Regions from separate parts of the Neomicrococcus aestuarii genome, predicted to be linked through region 3. Evidence: predicted binding sites of a transcription regulator. Region 3 holds the regulator's gene; each other region holds the start of a gene.

Region 1 (6,131 bases), 1.7 Mb from region 3:
GTTTGCGAATCCCGCTGACGCCGAAGTTCTTGGCGAAACTCGCCGGTACGCCTTCAGGCTGCGTCTTGTTCAGCATGCGCAATGCACTTTCGCGAGCAGCCGCCGCGTACGTCTCGTTGGCGATGGTCGGAGGTTTCACCGCTCCATCCTGCGCCGGGATTCGTGCGAGCCAGTATTACTTCTTCTTCGTGGCTTTCGCGAGTTCGAGCTTATTGTCCGCAGTCAGCTCACGAAGAACCGCTTCTCCCCAGTTCTCACCGGACACCATCACGTAGCCCAGCACCCGCTCCCCCACTTCAAGCGCGGCACTCAACTCACGTTGCGCTTTCGCTGCGGACGTCGTCGTAATCACTGAAGCTCCCACGCCGGAGCCCTCCAGCACGGCGTCCACGAACGGAACGGGGTGCGCCCGGAACACAAAGGTGAGGGTGGTAATTTCGGCGTAGTCGAAGGTCGCCGCCATGAACCCGATGCCGCCACCCAAAGACAGCACCGCGGGTTCGTCAATACCTAAAACAGCACCCAGTAACGCGAGATCGGTGTTCCCGCTCGCTGTTACTGGGTGCTGTGAAAAGTCAGTCATGTACCGAGGATAAAGCCCTCGGTGACGGTTAGCGACTCTTGTAGTTAGGTGCCTCGACGGTCATCATGATGTCGTGCGGGTGGCTTTCCTTGAGGCCTGCAGCCGTGATGCGGACAAATTTGCCGCGGGCCTTGAGCTCAGGGATGGTAGCGCCGCCCACGTAGAACATGGTCTGTCGCAAGCCGCCCACCAACTGGTGAGCCACGGCGGACAAGGGGCCGCGGTAAGGAACCTGACCCTCGATGCCTTCGGGGATGAGCTTCTCGTCGCTCGGAACGTCAGCCTGGAAGTAACGGTCCTTCGAGTAGGACGTGTTCTTGCCACGAGTCTGCATCGCGCCGAGGGAACCCATGCCGCGGTACGCCTTGAACTGCTTTCCGTTCATGAACACGAGGTCACCTGGTGACTCAGCGGTACCGGCAAGGAGCGAGCCAAGCATCACTGAATTCGCGCCAGCCACGAGGGCCTTTCCAATGTCACCGGAGTGCTGCAAGCCACCGTCGGCGATCAGAGGGACGCCTGCAGGGATAGCTGCCTTGGCGGCTTCGTACACGGCGGTGACCTGTGGGACACCGACGCCAGCGACGATGCGCGTGGTGCAGATAGATCCTGGGCCAACGCCCACCTTGATAGCGTCAGCGCCGGCGTCAATGAGAGCCTGAGCGCCTTCGCGAGTAGCGGCCTGTCCGCCGATCACATCAACGTGTGCGGCAGCCTTCTCAGCCTTCAAGCGAGCGATCATGTCCAGCACGCCGCGGGTGTGGCCGTTGGCGGTGTCAACCACCAGCACGTCCACGCCGGCTTCGACGAGGGCCATGGCTCGGTCGAATCCTTCGCCGAAGAAGCCCACAGCTGCACCGACGCGCAAGCGGCCTTCGTCGTCCTTCGTAGCGAGCGGGTACTGCTCAGCCTTGTCGAAGTCCTTGACCGTGATCAAGCCCTGAAGGATGTCATTGTCATCAACGAGCGGAAGCTTCTCGATGCGGTGCTGGCCCAAGAGGTCAATGACTTCCTGGCGGGAGATTCCCACCTTTGCCGTGATCAGCGGCATGACGGTCATCTTTTCGTAGACCTTGGTGGTGGCGAATTCTTCGCGCGGCACAAAACGGATGTCGCGGTTGGTGATGATGCCCAAGAGCTTCTTGTTCTCATCCACCACGGGAAGGCCCGAGACGCGGTACTGGCCGCACAAATCATCGAGTTCCTGCAGGGAAGCATCCGGAGTGATGGTGACCGGATCCGTGATCATGCCGGACTCGGAGCGCTTGACGCGGTCCACTTCGTAGGCCTGATCTTCAATTGAAAGGTTGCGGTGAATGATGCCAATGCCACCCTGACGGGCCAAAGCGATTGCCATCGGGGATTCCGTGACCGTATCCATTGCAGCGGACACAATAGGAATGTTCAGCTCAATACGCTTGGTGAGCTTCGTGGTGGTGTCCGCTTCGGATGGGATGACATCCGTAGGGCCAGGCAAGAGCAGTACGTCGTCGTACGTCAGACCTTCAAATGCGAACGGGTTGAATTCGGTCACGTCTGTGCCTTTCATGCATGAGGGATGCTTTCATCCTAGAACGCTGAGGCGCTAGGAACGATTCCTACAGTCATATGTGGGATTCGTCATGTGGATTAGCCCGCGCTTGGGAGTGTTTGCGCAGTACTGGTGCCCGGATGAGGATCTCCGGGTGAAGTACTTGGGATGCAGAAACAGGTTGGGGTGGAGCACCCTTTCGGATGCCCCACCCCAACCTGCGTCAATCCTGGAGATCAAACCACGTGATTAGTGGTTGTGACCTGCGTGATCATCTTCGTCTTCTTCTGGCTTCTCCACCACAAGGGTTTCCGTGGTCAGCACGAGCGCTGCGATGGATGCAGCGTTGCGCAGGGCCGAACGGGTGACCTTGACTGGGTCGATGACGCCAGCGGCCAAGAGGTCCTCGAAAACACCGGTCTTCGCGTTGAAGCCACTGTTCACAGGAAGCTCGGCAACCTTGGCAGCAATGACGGAACCGTCGTGGCCAGCGTTGATAGCAATCCAGCGAAGTGGCTGCACCAATGCGCGGCGAACAATTCCAACGGCCGTAGCGGCATCGCCGGTCAGAGCCTTGACGGACTCGTCCTCGTCGAGAGCGCTCAGCGCGTCAACCAAAGCGGTTCCGCCACCGGCCACGATGCCCTCTTCAAGAGCAGCGCGGGTTGCGGAAACGGCATCCTCAATACGGTGCTTGCGCTCCTTGAGTTCAACCTCAGTTGCAGCACCTACCTTGATGACACCCACGCCGCCGGCCAGCTTCGCGAGGCGCTCCTGGAGCTTCTCACGATCCCAGTCGGAGTCCGTGCGGGAAACTTCAGCCTTGATCTGGGAGACGCGATCCTTGATGTCCTCTTCAGATCCGCCACCGTCAACAATGGTGGTGTTGTCCTTGGTGATGGTGATGCGGCGAGCCGTACCCAACACCTCGAGTCCCACCTGATCCAGCTTGAGGCCAAGATCAGGGGAAACAACCTGAGCACCCGTGAGGATGGCGATGTCCTGCATCATGGCCTTGCGGCGGTCGCCGAAGCCTGGAGCCTTGACGGCAACAGCGTTCAGGGTGCCACGGATCTTGTTGACAACGAGCGTGGACAAAGCCTCGCCCTCAACGTCCTCAGAGATGATGAAGAGTGGCTTCTTCTCCTGAAGAACCTTCTCCAACAGTGGCAAGAACTCTGCAACCGTGGAGATCTTGCCGGAGTTGATGAGGACGTAAGCATCCTCAAGAACGGCTTCCTGGCGCTCTGGGTCCGTCACGAAGTTCGGGGACAAGTAGCCCTTGTCGAACTGCATGCCTTCGGTGATCACCAATTCGGTGTTCGTGGTGTTGGACTCTTCGATGGTGATGACACCCTCGGTGCCCACCTTGCCGAAGGCCTCAGCCAAGAGTTCGCCGATTTCTTCGGACTGTGCCGAGATCGCGGCTACGTTTGCAACCTGCTGGCCCTCAACCGGACGAGCGTTGTCCTGAAGACGCTGTGCAACAGCCTCAACAGCAACCTCGATGCCGTGCTTGAGCTGACCCGGAGCGGCGCCTGCGGCAACGTTGCGCAAGCCTTCCTTCACGAGTGCCTGAGCAAGAACGGTTGCCGTGGTGGTTCCGTCGCCGGCCACGTCGTTGGTCTTGGTAGCTACTTCCTTGGCGAGCTGAGCACCCAAGTTCTCGTACGGGTCATCAAGCTCGATTTCGCGAGCGATCGTCACACCATCGTTCGTGATGGTGGGGGCGCCCCACTTCTTGTCCAGAACAACGTTGCGGCCACGTGGGCCGAGCGTCACCTTGACGGTGTCAGCCAAACGGTCAACACCGGCTTCTAGCGCTTTGCGGGCGGCGTCATTAAACACCAACTGCTTTGCCATGTGTATCTTCTTCTTTCAGTAAACGTGGCAAGAGCCCCGGCAGATCGCCAGGGCTCCGTGCTCAAAAACTACTTGACGACGACTGCGAGAACGTCGCGAGCGGAAAGCACCAAGTACTCCTGGCCGCCAACCTTAACTTCGGTTCCGCCGTACTTGGAGTAGATCACAACGTCGCCTTCGGCAACGTCTACAGGAACGCGGTTGCCGTTGTCATCAACGCGGCCCGGTCCAACAGCTACGACCTTGCCCTCTTGTGGCTTTTCCTTCGCGGTGTCAGGAATGACAAGACCGGAAGCGGTGGTCTGCTCAGCTTCGAGCGGCTGAACAACAATACGATCCTCGAGAGGCTTGATAGAGACCGACATTCGGTTCTCTCCTTTGCATGAGTTACCAATGGTGTCTTGGGCCTCAAGGGCTACCAACCGTCGTCGCGGTGCCAGCTGGCAAGTACCTCAGGCTTTAGCACCCGAAGGCATCGAGTGCTAACTACGACTCTAGGAAATGAATTAGCACTCGGTCAAGGCGAGTGCCAATGAATGGGATGCACTCCCAGCGAAGTCTAGGCTTGACGCATGCCCATTTCAGATGCCGAACTCCTCGAAGCGGTCTTGACCCCCGAAGGTTTCGCGCTCCTCGAATCCACCGATCCAACCTCCGCAAACACCGAGGATCAGGGCATCGCGCTCAATCTTGCCCTACGGAAAGCGAGCTATTCGCCGGAGGTGAGCAGCGGCGTCGTACACCAAATCCGCTTGCGGCACCTCGCTAAACCGAAATTGGGTGCGTTCGCTGAGCGCATGATTTTTACCCGCGCCGGGCTCGAGCAAGCCACCCGCCTCCAAGTGGCCGCGCACCACGCCGAACGATTCCGCGCCGCGGGGTTACGCCAGATTGCGGACCTCGGCTGCGGGCTGGGCACGGACGCCATGGCGCTAGCCGCGCTGGGAATGAACGTGACGGCCGTGGAGCTGGATGAGACGACGGCGGCTGCCGCAACGATCAACCTCATGCCGTTCGATAACGCGCGCGTGGAACTTGGCGACGCCACGGCCTTTGATCTTTCAGGTTTTGACGGCGTCTGGCTGGATCCGGCGCGACGCACGCACGCCGGCGGCAACACGCAACGCATCTTCGATCCCGAAGCCTTCAGCCCTCCGCTGTCCTTCGTCGAGCGGCTCGCGGACGCTGGCCTTCCCGTGGGCGTGAAGCTGGGACCCGGCATTCCGCACGGATCCGTGCCCGCAAACTGTGAAGCACAATGGGTCAGTGTGGACGGGGACGTCACCGAAGTTGCGCTGTGGTTCGGTGCGCTGCGGCGCGCGGACGTGCGGCGCTCGGCTTTGGTTCTGGACGACGACGGAGCCCACGAACTTCACGCTGCAACTGATTTCTCCGGCGCTACCGGTGTTGGGTCGCCGGTCTCCCCAGACGATATCTCCGGGTACATCTATGAACCTGACGGCGCCGTGATCCGGGCCGGATTGGTGCTTGATGTGGCTGAATCCGTGGGCGGTTCGTTGCTTGATCCGCACATCGCGTACTTCATGGCGCCGTCCTTGGTTTCGACGCCTTTCGCCCGCGCGTACCGGGTGGTGGCCGTGCGGCCGTATCACGTGAAGTCGCTGCGTTCTTGGGTGAAAGCGTCTGGAATAGGTGTCCTGGATATCAAGAAGCGCGGCCTCGATGTGTCACCCGAGGAGCTTCGGAAGGTGCTTCTTGCCGGGTCCGGCTCGAAGAAGAATAAGACCAAAGCGACACTCATCTTGACCCGCGTGGGCGATGAGCGAGTAGCGATCGAGGTAGAGCCGGTTTAGGAACTACAGCCCGTTCCGATCGGCAGATCGCCGACCTCCACCGGGAGCTTTCCGGTCGCCTCTGCGTCACCCGTGAGGACGTCAACGAGCGCGTCGAACGCACCCTCCGTTCGCCCGTAAAGCGCCACTTTGGTGGTTGCTTGCGAGTTCGCGAGACCATACGGGGCATCCAGTGCGACGACGACGTCTGCGGTTGCGTAGGCGCTTCCCGTTCCTAACAGGGCCACCGAGGTTCCGCTACCAACGCTGAGTCCGGCTTCCTCTGCGGCGCTCACTAGTCGTGCCCGGTCCGTGGCGTTTCCGCCAGAAATCCTGATCCCGCCCGTGACCAAAGGGCCGC
Region 2 (6,131 bases), 420 kb from region 3:
CCTAAACCGTTCCCCAAATGGATCGTCAGCGCGGCCGGCGCAATTTTTGCTGGCCTCTTTGTGCTCTACATTGGTGGTTCGTTGGTGGGATCTTTGGTGGCTTTCGTGTCTTCTATCTTGGTGATGGAGATCGGCAAGCTTGGCTCTAAGTGGCGCGTTCCCGAATTCTTCGCCACCGCGGCCAGTGCGTTCGCAGCAACTGGCATTGCTATGGTGCTGTGGGCCTTTGACGCCTTGATTTCCCCGGCCATTGTGGTGGCCGGCGGCATCATGCTGTTACTCCCGAGCGCGCGCATTGTGTCCTCGGTTCAAGACGCGATCAACGGTTTCCCCGTGACAGCAGCAGGACGAGCGTTCTCGGCGATGATCACCTACGCGGCCATTGTGGCCGGCATCGTGAGCGCCTTGGTGATCGGTTCGCTTGGCGGAATCCCTAATCTCGATGTCGCCGAAGTGGTCAGTATCAGCTACCCGTGGTGGCTCATGCTCCTCATTGTGGGCGGGGCCAGCGCCGCAACTAGCGCCGTGGAGCAATCCGCAGTGCGACTCCTCTTGCCCACCGCGGCCATCGCGATGTTGGGCTTCATCGCCTACACGGTGAGCGACTGGATCGGCACCGGGGAACGGCTGACGCCAGCGATCGCCGCTGTAGTGATTGGTTTCGCGGCCCGACTTGTGGCGATGCGCATGAGCGCTCCGCAGCTGGTGATCGCCGTTCCGGCGATCGTGTTTCTCTTGCCCGGCCTGATGATCTTCCGCGCCATGTACGTCATCGCCATGAGCCCCTCCGAACTCGTAAACGGGCTCGCGGGCATGTTCAACGCGATGATGATCATCATGGCCATCGCCGCCGGAGTGGTTCTCGGCGATACCCTCGCCAGGCCCTTCACACGCGGCTGGTCCCGTAACGAGCGTCGCCGCATTAGGCGCCGCTAGACACGTTCCGTCTCAGTAAAAAAGACTCGCTTGCGCATCACCGGCAGGAATCTGCCAATCAATCGGCTCAGCGCCCTGCTCCACAAGGTACTGGTTGGTCCTGCTGAACGGGCACGAACCAAAGAATCCGCGCCGCGCGGACAGCGGTGATGGGTGGGCGCTCTGGATGAGAGGCGTCGAGCCAAACAGGGGCGCAAGAGTCTGCGCGGGTTTGCCCCACAAAATCCCCACAAGCGGATTCCCCATTGACGCCACTTCGCTCACGATCGCACTCGTGACCTCTTCCCAGCCCATCTTCTGATGAGCGCCCGCTTGCCCAGGAGCCACCGTGAGAACGCGATTCAGCAGCAGCACTCCTTGATCGACCCACACGGTGAGATCCCCGTGCTCTGCAGGGGCAATGCCCATGTCATCGTGGAGTTCCTTATAGACATTGCTCAAGCTGCGGGGGAGCGGCCGGACATGACGTTCGGTAGCGAACGCGAGCCCAATGGCGTGGCCTGGGGTCGGGTACGGATCCTGACCCAGTACGACGGCGCGCACCGCGGAAGGTGCCATCGCTAGGGACGCGAATACCCGCTCCGGTGCGGGCAAGTAAGCGGGAGCCGAGGCTGGGAGCCGGCTTGCGTCGTCGTATTGGGAATTTCGATCCTGAGAAGTCCTACCTTGGGAAGTCACACCCCGGGCAGAAATCCGAGCTGCAATTTGCGTGAGTTGCGGCTCAAAGCGCTCCAACAGCGGGAGCCAGTGCGGGTGAACCGCGGAAACATCGAAGCCGCCCAGAAAAGTACCCACAGTCATGTCTCCCATCTAACGCCGGAAATACAGCGAATGACAAGCGTGTAATTTGCGCCTAAACTGGAAAACTAGACTAAGAAGTGAGGATTTTAGCGTGAGTTCGGTAACGTCTCAGGCCGGCAACGCCGCCTTTGAATTCGATCAAACGTCATCGCTTTCTGAACTTGAACAGCGCATCTTGACGTTTGAGCGGCAGTGGTGGAAGCTTGCTGGCGCCAAAGAAGAAGCAATTCGTCAGCTGTTCGATCTTTCCGCGACCCACTATTATCAAACTCTGAACGCGTTAATCGACACGGAAGCGGCACTTGCCTACGATCCGATGTTGGTCAAGAGGCTTCGTCGCATGCGAAGCTCACGGCATAAGACGCGTTTGCAGCAGCGGCATCTTTCTGGCGCGTAGGTTCGCCCGCGCCCGCTGCGTCACTGGACGATGGAGAAGCGGACGTGCAATACCCTCAGGACGAGTTCGACAATATTCCGGAAGGCACCGGTAGCGCTGGTGCGCACCGGGGCTTTGGTGCGCCCCTTGCTGCGAGTTCAACCGCCGGGGCAGCAACTGCCGGAGCCGCTTCCGCGCCGTATGCCGCGAATTTGTCCGCCGATGATCCGCAGTACGCGGACGACTACGAATACATTTACGTCGATGACGAGCCCAGCCGCAAAGGCCTGCTCCCAATCCTGATCGCTGGAACTGCAGCGCTTGTGGTGGGTGCGTTGGCACTGTTCGTGGTTCCTAACCTGTTCAAGAACAACACCTCCACGCCTGTTCCAGTGGCATCGACGTCCACTGGATCATCGAGTCCTCTGAGCTCCTACACGTCTACTTGGACGCCGTCTTCTGATTCCACGGCCTCGTCTTCGTCTTCTTCTGCTTCGTCTTCGAAGGCGCCTGTGACCACGCAGGCTCCGCGAACCACCTACATCCCGCAGCCGACGCAGGCGCCGCGGACCACGCAGGCGCCGCGGACCACGCAGGCGCCTCGCACCACCACCAAGCCGAGCACCTCGAAAGCGCCGACCAGCACTAAGGCGCCGACGACCTCAGCGGCTCCAACGTCCGCGACGTCCGCGGCACCGACCACCACTAAGGCTCCGACGACTTCCGCTACTCCAACTTCTGTGAAGCCGTCGTCTCCAACGTCGACACCGCCGTCGACCAAGCCGACCGCTAGTTCTTCTTCGACAGCCTCGACGCCGCCTCAAAACGGAAACGGCGCATCGAAGACCACTACGCCAAAAAATCCATAGTCTTCGCGGGCTGTTCGCTCGTGGAAAGAATTCCTGCGCAAAGTGTCTCAGGAGTTTGCACTCGGTGACGGAGAGTGCCAACATGGAGTTAGCACTCACAGGCCGTGACTGCTAAGTTTCAGCCCTCGTGGTTGCACTTTGCGGATGCGGCCCCAGTGAACCCGGACTTCTCGATGAGGTTCTTGTGACTGCGGCTCCGTATGCCGTGGTGACTCGGCCGTCCGTCGCGGGCATTTGGAAGTCCATCAACGCATGAATGTTCCGAAAGGACCCTAGCCGTTATGGCCAAGATCATTGCATTTGATGAGGAAGCACGCCGCGGCCTCGAGCGTGGATTGAACACGCTCGCAGACGCCGTCAAGGTAACGCTCGGCCCACGTGGTCGCAACGTTGTTCTCGAGAAGAAGTGGGGCGCTCCCACCATCACGAACGACGGTGTTTCCATCGCTAAGGAAATCGAACTCGACGATCCGTACGAGAAGATCGGTGCGGAGCTCGTCAAGGAAGTTGCTAAGAAGACGGACGACGTCGCTGGTGACGGCACCACGACCGCTACCGTTCTTGCTCAGGCACTCGTGAAGGAAGGCCTGCGCAACGTTGCTGCCGGAGCCGACCCACTGTCCCTGAAGCGCGGCATCGAAAAGGCTGTTGAAGCTGTTACGGCTGAACTCCTTGCTTCCGCTAAGGAAATCGAAACCAAGGAAGAGATCGCCGCTACGGCATCGATCTCCGCTGGCGACTCCCAGATCGGCGAGCTCATCGCCGAGGCCCTCGACAAGGTGGGCAAGGAAGGCGTCATCACGGTCGAAGAGTCCAACACGTTTGGCCTTGACCTTGAACTGACCGAAGGTATGCGCTTCGACAAGGGCTACATCTCCGCTTACTTCGTCACCGACGCAGAGCGCCAGGAGACCGTCCTTGAAGATCCGTACATCCTGATCGTCAACTCGAAGATCTCCAACGTCAAGGACCTCGTTGCTGTCCTCGAGAAGGTCATGCAGTCCGGCAAGCCGCTGCTGATCATCGCCGAAGACATCGAAGGCGAAGCTCTTGCAACCCTCGTGGTCAACAAGATCCGTGGCCTCTTCAAGTCTGTTGCCGTTAAGGCTCCAGGCTTCGGCGACCGCCGCAAGGCCATGCTTGCTGACATCGCGATCCTCACGGGTGGCCAGGTCATCTCTGAAGAGGTTGGCCTCAAGCTTGAGAACGCTACCTTGGATCTCCTCGGTACCGCTCGCAAGGTTGTTGTCACCAAGGATGAGACCACCATCGTTGAGGGTGCTGGCTCTGCTGAGGAAATCGCCGGCCGCGTCAACCAGATTCGCGCCGAGATCGAGAACTCCGATTCCGATTACGACCGTGAGAAGCTTCAGGAGCGTCTCGCTAAGCTTGCTGGCGGCGTTGCTGTCATCAAGGCTGGCGCAGCTACCGAAGTTGAGCTCAAGGAACGTAAGCACCGCATTGAGGACGCTGTCCGCAACGCAAAGGCGGCTGTTGAAGAAGGCATCGTCGCCGGTGGTGGCGTGGCTCTGATTCAGGCTGGCGAGAAGGCTTTCGCAAAGCTCGTTCTTGAAGGTGACGAGGCTACCGGCGCTAACATCGTCAAGGTCGCCATCGAAGCTCCGCTCAAGCAGATCGCCTTCAACGCTGGCCTCGAGCCAGGCGTTGTTGCTGACAAGGTCAAGGGTCTCCCGGCTGGTCACGGCTTGAACGCTGCAACCGGCGAGTACGTTGACCTCCTTGCAGCAGGCATCAACGATCCTGTGAAGGTGACCCGCTCGGCTCTTCAGAACGCAGCTTCCATCGCTGGTCTCTTCTTGACCACCGAGGCCGTTGTTGCTGACAAGCCTGAGAAGTCTGCTCCTGCAATGCCAGGTGGAGACGAGATGGGCGGCATGGGCGGCTTCTAAGCCAACCGGACTTCCTTCCTAGGACGTCGCCCTCGCGTGAACCACACGCAATAAGTTCAGTAGAAGTGTCCAGCCGTCATGTGTGACGGCTGGACACTTCTGTTTTATAGGTGGGAGTTCGCCGTTAGAACCGCGCAATGAAGGCGTAACCGATGCTTGACCGTGCCCGTCATGTGCGAATGATGGAAGCGGAGGCCGCGGGCGGCTCGGCGAAGTGTGGGACGCCGTCGCCTCTCATTGGAGTGGCACACATAATTGGGAGTACTCATGACGGTTGCACAAGAAATCCTGGCCCATCTCGAACAAGAACTACCCTGGCAGCGCGAACTGTACGTAGACCTGCACCAACACCCCGAACTCAGCTTTCAAGAAACTCGTACCGCCGGAATCATCGAGGAAAGACTCGAATCCTTCGGCTTCGAAGTACAACGTGTCGGTGGCACTGGCGTCGTCGGAATCCTACGCAACGGCGAGGGTCCAACGGTCCTGTGCCGCGCGGACACCGATGCCCTGCCCGTCACGGAAGCCACCGGCTCTCCGTACGCGTCCACTGTGCGCACGGCACGTTCATTGCCCTGTTCCAGCCCGCCGAGGAAGTCGCCGACGGAGCAAACGCCATGCTGCATGACGGCTTGGTGAATCGCATTCCGCGCCCAGACGTGGCGCTGGCTCAGCACGTCATCAACTACGAGTCCGGGTACACGGGCATCAATGAAGGCCCCACCCTTTCGGCGGGCGACAGCATCAAGATCACGTTGTGGGGACGCGGTTCTCACGGATCCATGCCTCACAACTCCGTGGACCCGGCTGTTCTTGCCGCGTCCGTGGTTCTGCGACTCCAGAGCGTGGTCTCCCGTGAGCTGGCGCCCGGAACGTTCGCTGTGGTGACGGTGGGTTCCATTCAGGTGGGCTCCAAGAGCAACATCATCACGGATCACGCCACCTTGTTGCTGAACGTCCGCACGTACGATCTCGATGTGCGCGCCCACGTGCTCGCTGCGATCGAACGAATTGTGCGCGGTGAGTGCCAGGCTGCAGGATCGCCGGCGGAGCCTACGTTCGAGTACTACGACCAATTCCCGCTGACCTTGAATGACCCGACGGTGACGGAACACGTTCACTCCGCTTTGCGCGAGCACTACGGCGAGCAGTTGGTCTTCACCTCGAAGCCAGCCACGGCCTCTGAGGACTTCTCCAACATCCCGAACGCCTTCGGAACGCCTTACACGTATTGGACCT
Region 3 (6,131 bases):
TCGCGATGAGCTAACGATTCGCTGTCCCCTTGGGGCGTCCCACTCTGACAGGAGCGGAAGGCTACAGCTCCCCGGTGAGATGACGCACCAGCACCATGGCCGCCGGCCCCGCGCTAGAACTGCGCAGCACGTTGCGGCCCAAAAGCGCAGGAACGGCTCCTGCTTGCGTGAATTTCTCAATTTCTTGCGGGCTGATGCCGCCTTCAGGGCCAACAATCAGTACGACGGCGCCGCTTGCGTCCTCAAGTCCGCCTTGCGCGGTTCTCTGGTTGAGATAAGCAGAGACCACGTGAGCTAGCGCGTTGTTTTCGGCCTCGTGCAGGATGACCACGAGCGAGCCATCTGCCGTCCATTCGCCGATGCGCCGTTTCAGCTGCGTGGACGTGATGGCCGTTTCTACGCTGGGCCGGAAGCTACGGCGTGATTGTTTCGTGGCAGACAGGATCAGCGATTCCCACTTGGCGAGTGCTTTTGCCGCGCGATCGGCCGGCCACTTGACGATGCTGCGCTCCGACTGCCATGGAACAACGTGGCTGACATCGAGCTCAACGGCGGACTCCACCGCTTGAAGATCCCGGTCTCCCTTGGCGAGGGCTTGCACCAGAGTGACGGGGAAACGCGGAGCGGCCTCAGTGTGGAGCTGGAGGGCTTTCAGGGACAGGCCAGACTTGCTGGTTGCCGTCACCTCGGTGACAGCTCGGTGACCTTCGCCGTCGACGAGATCAACCTGCTCACCTACCGCGATGCGTTTTACGTTGGACGCGTGATGACCCTCGGGGCCGCCGAGCTCCAGCTCGTCACCGGCAACAACTGCAGCCAAGGACGAACCGTACCAAAATGCTTGATTGCTCATGCGACCCCTTCGGCGTCTTTCAGCGTCAACGTGAACTGCGGTGTGAACTGCGGCGGCTTTAGCGCGAGTTCAAGTGATCCTTGAGGCGCGAGAAGAAGCCTCCACGGTTCTCCACGCGGCCCTCAGCGAACTCTTCGCCGCGCAGTGCGGCGAGCTTTTCGAGGAGCTCGCGCTGTTCATCGTCGAGCTTGGTAGGAGTCTCGACGTTGATGTGAACCACGATGTTTCCGCGTCCCGAGCCACGCAAACGAGGCACACCAAGATCTGGCAAGCGGACCGTGTGGCCCGTCTGCGTACCTGGATCCACGGTGACGTCCTTCGAGCCATCGAAGGTGTCCAACTTGACGGTGGTACCGAGCGAAGCAGCGGTCATTGGCAGCGTGACTTCGGCGTGAAGATCGTTTCCTTCACGCTCGAAGACGGCGTGGCGCTTGACGTCGATTTCCACGTACAGGTCACCGGCAGGTCCGCCGCCGGGGCCCACTTCGCCTTGGCTGTCCAAGCGGATACGCGTGCCCGTGCTGACGCCTGCTGGAATCTTGAGCTGCTTGGTGACGCGCTCACGGATGCGGCCCTGGCCCTGGCACTCGCGGCACGGGCTAGGAATGATGGTGCCGTGTCCGCGGCAAGCGGAGCAGGTTTCGAGGGTCATCATCTGTCCCAAGAAAGAACGAACCGGGCGTTGAACCTGACCGCGGCCGCGGCAAATGGTGCAGGTTTCCGGCTGCGTGCCGGCTTCACAGCACGAGCCATCGCAGACCGGGCAGGTGACGGCGGTTTCAATGTCCAAGGGGTAAACCGTGCCCTGCACGGCGTCCTTGAGCTCGATGGTTGCCGTGATGAGTGCATCGCGTCCGCGGCTGGTGCGTGGGATGGGACCCTGACCTGCGCCGGACGCGGCACCGAAGAACTGCTCAAAGATGTCGCCGAAACCGAAGTCGCCAGCGCCGCCGCCGAAGCCTTGAGACGTGCCGTTCTCGTTACCCGTCTGATCGTAGATGTTGCGCTTATCCGGATCGGAGAGCACTTCATACGCGCGCGTGACGAGCTTGAACTCTTCAGCAGCCTCCGCGCCCGGGTTGATATCCGGGTGGAGCTTACGGGCGAGCTTGCGGTATGCCTTCTTGATTTCTTCCGCGGTGGCGTCCTGGGAGACGCCCAATACCTCGTAGTGGGTTGCCATGTGGTGGCAGTTTCCTTTCTAGCGATTCAGCTAGGTGCTAGCTGGCCAAAATTCGTGACAAGTACCGGGCTACCGCTCTCACGGCGGCCATACTTGCGGGGTAATCCATGCGCGTCGGGCCAAGGACGCCGAGCTTCGCGAGCTGCCCGGGTCCGTAGGAGGACGCCACGAGGGAAGCTTCGGAAAGTCCTCCGTAGGAATTCTCGTGTCCAATGGACACCGCGATTCCGTGCGCGTCTTGCTCTAGTTCTGACAACAACCGCAAGAGGACAACTTGTTCCTCAAGGGTGTCCAAGATCGGTGTGATGGTCTGCTGGAAGTCGCTTGTGGAGCGGGCCAGGTTTCCAGTACCGGCTACCAAATAGCGCGAGCTGTTGCCCTGATTCGCCATGACTTCGAGTCCGGCGGCAACCAGCTCGCCAAGCTCTCGCAGTGGGAACGGCAGCGTGGTGACGCCGACGCGAGCCTCGGCTCCCACGACCATCATCGGCTCGCCCTGAATGGTGCTCAGGATGGCCGTGCGTACTTCGCTCAACACCTCGTCCGTGGTGCTCGGTGGAACCACAATGACGCGCTGCTCCACCTTGCCGGTGGAAGAAATGAGCACGATCAATGCTTGAGTGGCACCCAACGAAACGAGCTCGAGATGCCGAACAGCGTCGTCGTCCACTATGGGAACCTGCAAAACCGCAACCTGCTGCGTAATCTGAGCCAGCATGCGAACCGTGCGGTCCAGGATTTCGTCAACATCCTCAGCGCCCTCGAGCATGACCTGGAAGGCACGTCGCTCCGCCGCCGAGAGCGGGCGAACTTCCTCAATCATGTCCACGAAATGGCGGTAGCCCTTTTCCGTGGGAATGCGGCCGGCCGACGTGTGTGGTGCAACGATGAAGCCCTCGTCCTCAAGCGCCGCCATGTCATTACGAATGGTGGCAGCAGAGACGTCCAAGAGATGACGTTCCACGAGAGCCTTAGAGCCCACTGGCTCACGGGTCTGCACGAAATCCTCAACGATCGCCCGGAGAACTTCGAGGCGACGAGGTTCCGTTTTGGACGTATCTCGTCGGCTAGCTTTGAACTGATCCATGCGGCACCTCCCTCTAGTGCTCATACTTTTAGCACTCGACACGATCAAGTGCTAAGTCTAATACTTTTTGAGGCATTGCTAGCATCAAAGGCCGGAGAGGAGAGATGTGGACTACAGCTCATGGGGACCGCAAGCAATTGGTAAGCCGGTTCGGAAATTATTGCGAGAAGTGCCTGCCGCGCAAGGCATGGTCATCGAGGACGTCGAGACCGGCTTTGTGGGTGAAATTATGCGGATTGAGAAATCCGGCGGCATGTTGGTGCTCCACTTGGAGGGCCGCGGCGGAAAGACCCGTTCCTTCAAGGCCGGTTACGGCTTCCTTCTGGACGGCGAACCCGTCCGCATCATTGCTCCCGTGAAAACGACGACGCTGCCTCCCGTCACGCGCTCTGCCTCCGGATCCGTAGTGGTCCAGGGATTGAAAGCGCGCACCGCACGTGCCAGCCGCATCTTGGTTGAAGGTAAGCACGACGCCGAGCTGGTGGAGAAGGTGTGGGGCCACGACCTTCGCGTGGAAGGCATTGTGGTGGAACCGCTCCACGGCGTCGACGACTTGGCTGCGGTGATCGCTGACTTCGCGCCCAGCCCACAGCGTCGCTTGGGAATCCTTGTAGACCACTTGGTCATGGGCACCAAGGAGCAGAAGATCGCCGAGCGCGCCATGAAAGTTCCCGGCGCGGCCGGCAATGTCCTGATTGTGGGTCACCCGTACGTAGACGTGTGGCAGGCGGTCAAGCCCAGCGCTCTGGGAATTCCCGCCTGGCCAGTTGCCCCCCGCGGCCAAGACTGGAAGACCGGAATCGTCACCGCGTTTGGCTGGCCAGCTTCCACGCCCGAAGATCTGGGCCTGGCTTGGCGGCGAATTCTGTCTCGCGTCACCAACTACGCCGACATTGAACCCGCCTTGCTGGGTCGCGTCGAGGAGATTATCGACTTCCTGACGGAAGTGGATAACTAGCGAGTTGGTAGAAGTTCGCTGATCAGCGTCTCGATGCGCGCGCGAATTTCGTCACGGATGGGGCGCACGGAATCGACGCCCTTGCCTGCTGGATCTTCCAGTTTCCAGTCCTCGTAGCGCTTGCCCGGGAAGATGGGGCACGTATCGCCGCAGCCCATGGTGATGACCACGTCTGATTCCTTGACGGCTTCGGTGGTGAGGATCTTGGGGATTTCGTTGGACATGTCGATGCCGACCTCGTTCATCGCAGCGACGGCAGCCGGGTTCACGGTGTTAGCTGGCTGCGAGCCGGCGGAGCGGACCTCGATCTGCCCGTTGGAGAGGTTGCTCAGGAAGGCCGCTGCCATTTGGGAGCGTCCGGCGTTGTGGACGCAGACGAAGAGGACGGAGGGCTTAGCGGTGGTGTTCATGCGTTGACCTTTGCGGTGTTGAAGGAAGCGAAGAACTTGCGAGACCAGAGGGCGACGTAGACCAGTGCTACAAGCACCGGGACCTCGATGAGCGGTCCGACGACTCCGGCTAGGGCCTGGCCGCTGGTGACGCCGAAGGTGGCGATGGCGACGGCGATGGCCAGTTCGAAGTTGTTGCCCGCCGCAGTGAACGCCAAGGTAGTGGTCCGTGCGTAGCCCATGCCCAGGGAGCGGCCAATGAGCATTGACGCGCCGAACACCACCGCGAAGTAGACCAGCAGCGGCAGCGCGATGCGTGCGACGTCCAGCGGCTTAGCGATGATCGCATCACCCTGCAGGGCGAAGAGAACGACAATGGTGAACAGCAGCCCGTAGAGGGCCCAAGGGCCAATTTTGGGGAGGAACTTGTCCTCGTACCATTCCCTGCCCTTGGCCTTTTCGCCGAAGGTACGGGTAAGGAACCCTGCGATGAGTGGGATGCCTAGGAACACTAGGACCGAGAGCGTGATGGACCAGACGGAGAACTCGGCACTGGTAGTCGGTAGACCCAACCATGTGGGCAGCACCTGGAGGTAGAACCAACCCAGCGCGCCGAAGGCGAGAACCTGGAAGACGGAGTTGATGGCCACCAGCACGGCGGCGGCCTCGCGGTCCCCGCAGGCCAGATCGTTCCAGATGAAGACCATCGCGATGCAGCGGGCCAGTCCGACGATGATCAACCCGGTGCGGTATTCGGGAAGATCGGCCAGGAAGGTCCAGGCTAGGACGAACATGAATGCCGGAGCGAGGGCCCAGTTGATCACCAGGGAGGTGATCATCAGTTTCTTATCGCTCAGCACGCGCCCGGTCTCGTTGTAGCGAACCTTGGCCATGACCGGGTAGATCATCACCAGCAGGCCCAGGGCGATCGGCAGGGAGACTCCGGCGACCTTGATGGAGTCTAGGGCGTGGCCCAGATCTGGGATGAGTCGTCCTAGTCCGAGCCCGAGGGCCATGGCCGCCAGAATCCAGATGACCAGGTAGCGATCCAAAGTGGATAGCTTGGCGGTGATGTGCCCCGTGTCTGCGGGTGCGGGGGTGTGTGTCACGGCAAATTATCTCCAAAACTAGACATCGACGAACCTCGATGTATCGAGTATTGTTGCATATATCGACGATTGTCAATATTTCTTACGGGGACCTAAGGAAAGTGAGGCGAGGTATATGTCCACACCCGTTGCCACCCCAACCCGTCAGGAAACCCCCGCGGTTTCCGAGCAGGAAATCGAAGCTCCGTGCTGCGTTCCCACACACGGCGAGGATTCCTTGCTTGCGATCGAGGCCGAGGCCCTGGCCGCACGCTTCAAGGCGCTCTCCGATCCGAACCGTCTACGCATCCTCTCGATCGTTTCCTCATCCCCGACGGCCGAAACCTGCGTCTGCGATTTGTCCGAGCCGCTAAACCTCGGCCAGCCCACCGTCTCGCACCACTTAAAAATCATGGTCGAAGCCGGATTGCTAAACCGCGAAAAGCGCGGAGTCTGGGCCTACTACTCTCTAGTTCCCGGCGCCCTGGATTCCCTGGCCGCAACCCTAATCCCGAAGGCCTAACCCATGAGCACCATTTCACCAGCAGCCCGTCCTGCCGTCCTGTTCGTCTG

What was found. The regulator HrcA, encoded in region 3, represses chaperone genes, less so after heat shock. The targets are predictions, from matches to a motif close to TTNGCACTCGNNNNNNNCGAGTGCNAA.
Region 1: groES (co-chaperone GroES) is a predicted target of HrcA. The motif match lies at 4,484-4,510, and genes of this name have one in related genera.
Region 2: groL (chaperonin GroEL) is a predicted target of HrcA. The motif match lies at 3,037-3,063, and genes of this name have one in related genera.

The regions. Positions count from the first base shown of each region.
Region 1 covers NZ_JACHDR010000001.1:2,439,172-2,445,302, reverse strand. Annotated here, with positions in the region: gene HD598_RS11280 (hypothetical protein) at 1-139, opposite strand, end outside; gene HD598_RS11275 (cysteine peptidase family C39 domain-containing protein) at 176-583, opposite strand; gene guaB (IMP dehydrogenase) at 612-2,132, opposite strand; gene groL (chaperonin GroEL) at 2,364-3,977, opposite strand; gene groES (co-chaperone GroES) at 4,046-4,342, opposite strand; gene HD598_RS11255 (class I SAM-dependent methyltransferase) at 4,550-5,791, shown strand; gene HD598_RS11250 (glycoside hydrolase family 3 protein) at 5,788-6,131, opposite strand, start outside.
Region 2 covers NZ_JACHDR010000001.1:1,121,824-1,127,954, reverse strand. Annotated here, with positions in the region: gene HD598_RS05015 (threonine/serine exporter family protein) at 1-936, shown strand, start outside; gene HD598_RS05010 (uracil-DNA glycosylase) at 949-1,737, opposite strand; gene HD598_RS05005 (DUF3263 domain-containing protein) at 1,829-2,134, shown strand; gene HD598_RS05000 (hypothetical protein) at 2,179-2,982, shown strand; gene groL (chaperonin GroEL) at 3,264-4,892, shown strand; gene HD598_RS13720 (zinc-binding metallopeptidase family protein) at 5,160-5,531, shown strand; gene HD598_RS04990 (M20/M25/M40 family metallo-hydrolase) at 5,510-6,131, shown strand, end outside.
Region 3 covers NZ_JACHDR010000001.1:706,143-712,273, forward strand. Annotated here, with positions in the region: gene HD598_RS03110 (GerMN domain-containing protein) at 1-14, shown strand, start outside; gene HD598_RS03115 (16S rRNA (uracil(1498)-N(3))-methyltransferase) at 62-853, opposite strand; gene dnaJ (molecular chaperone DnaJ) at 912-2,036, opposite strand; gene hrcA (heat-inducible transcriptional repressor HrcA) at 2,074-3,123, opposite strand; gene HD598_RS03130 (DUF3097 domain-containing protein) at 3,230-4,081, shown strand; gene HD598_RS03135 (arsenate reductase ArsC) at 4,078-4,491, opposite strand; gene arsB (ACR3 family arsenite efflux transporter) at 4,488-5,579, opposite strand; gene HD598_RS03145 (ArsR/SmtB family transcription factor) at 5,695-6,081, shown strand.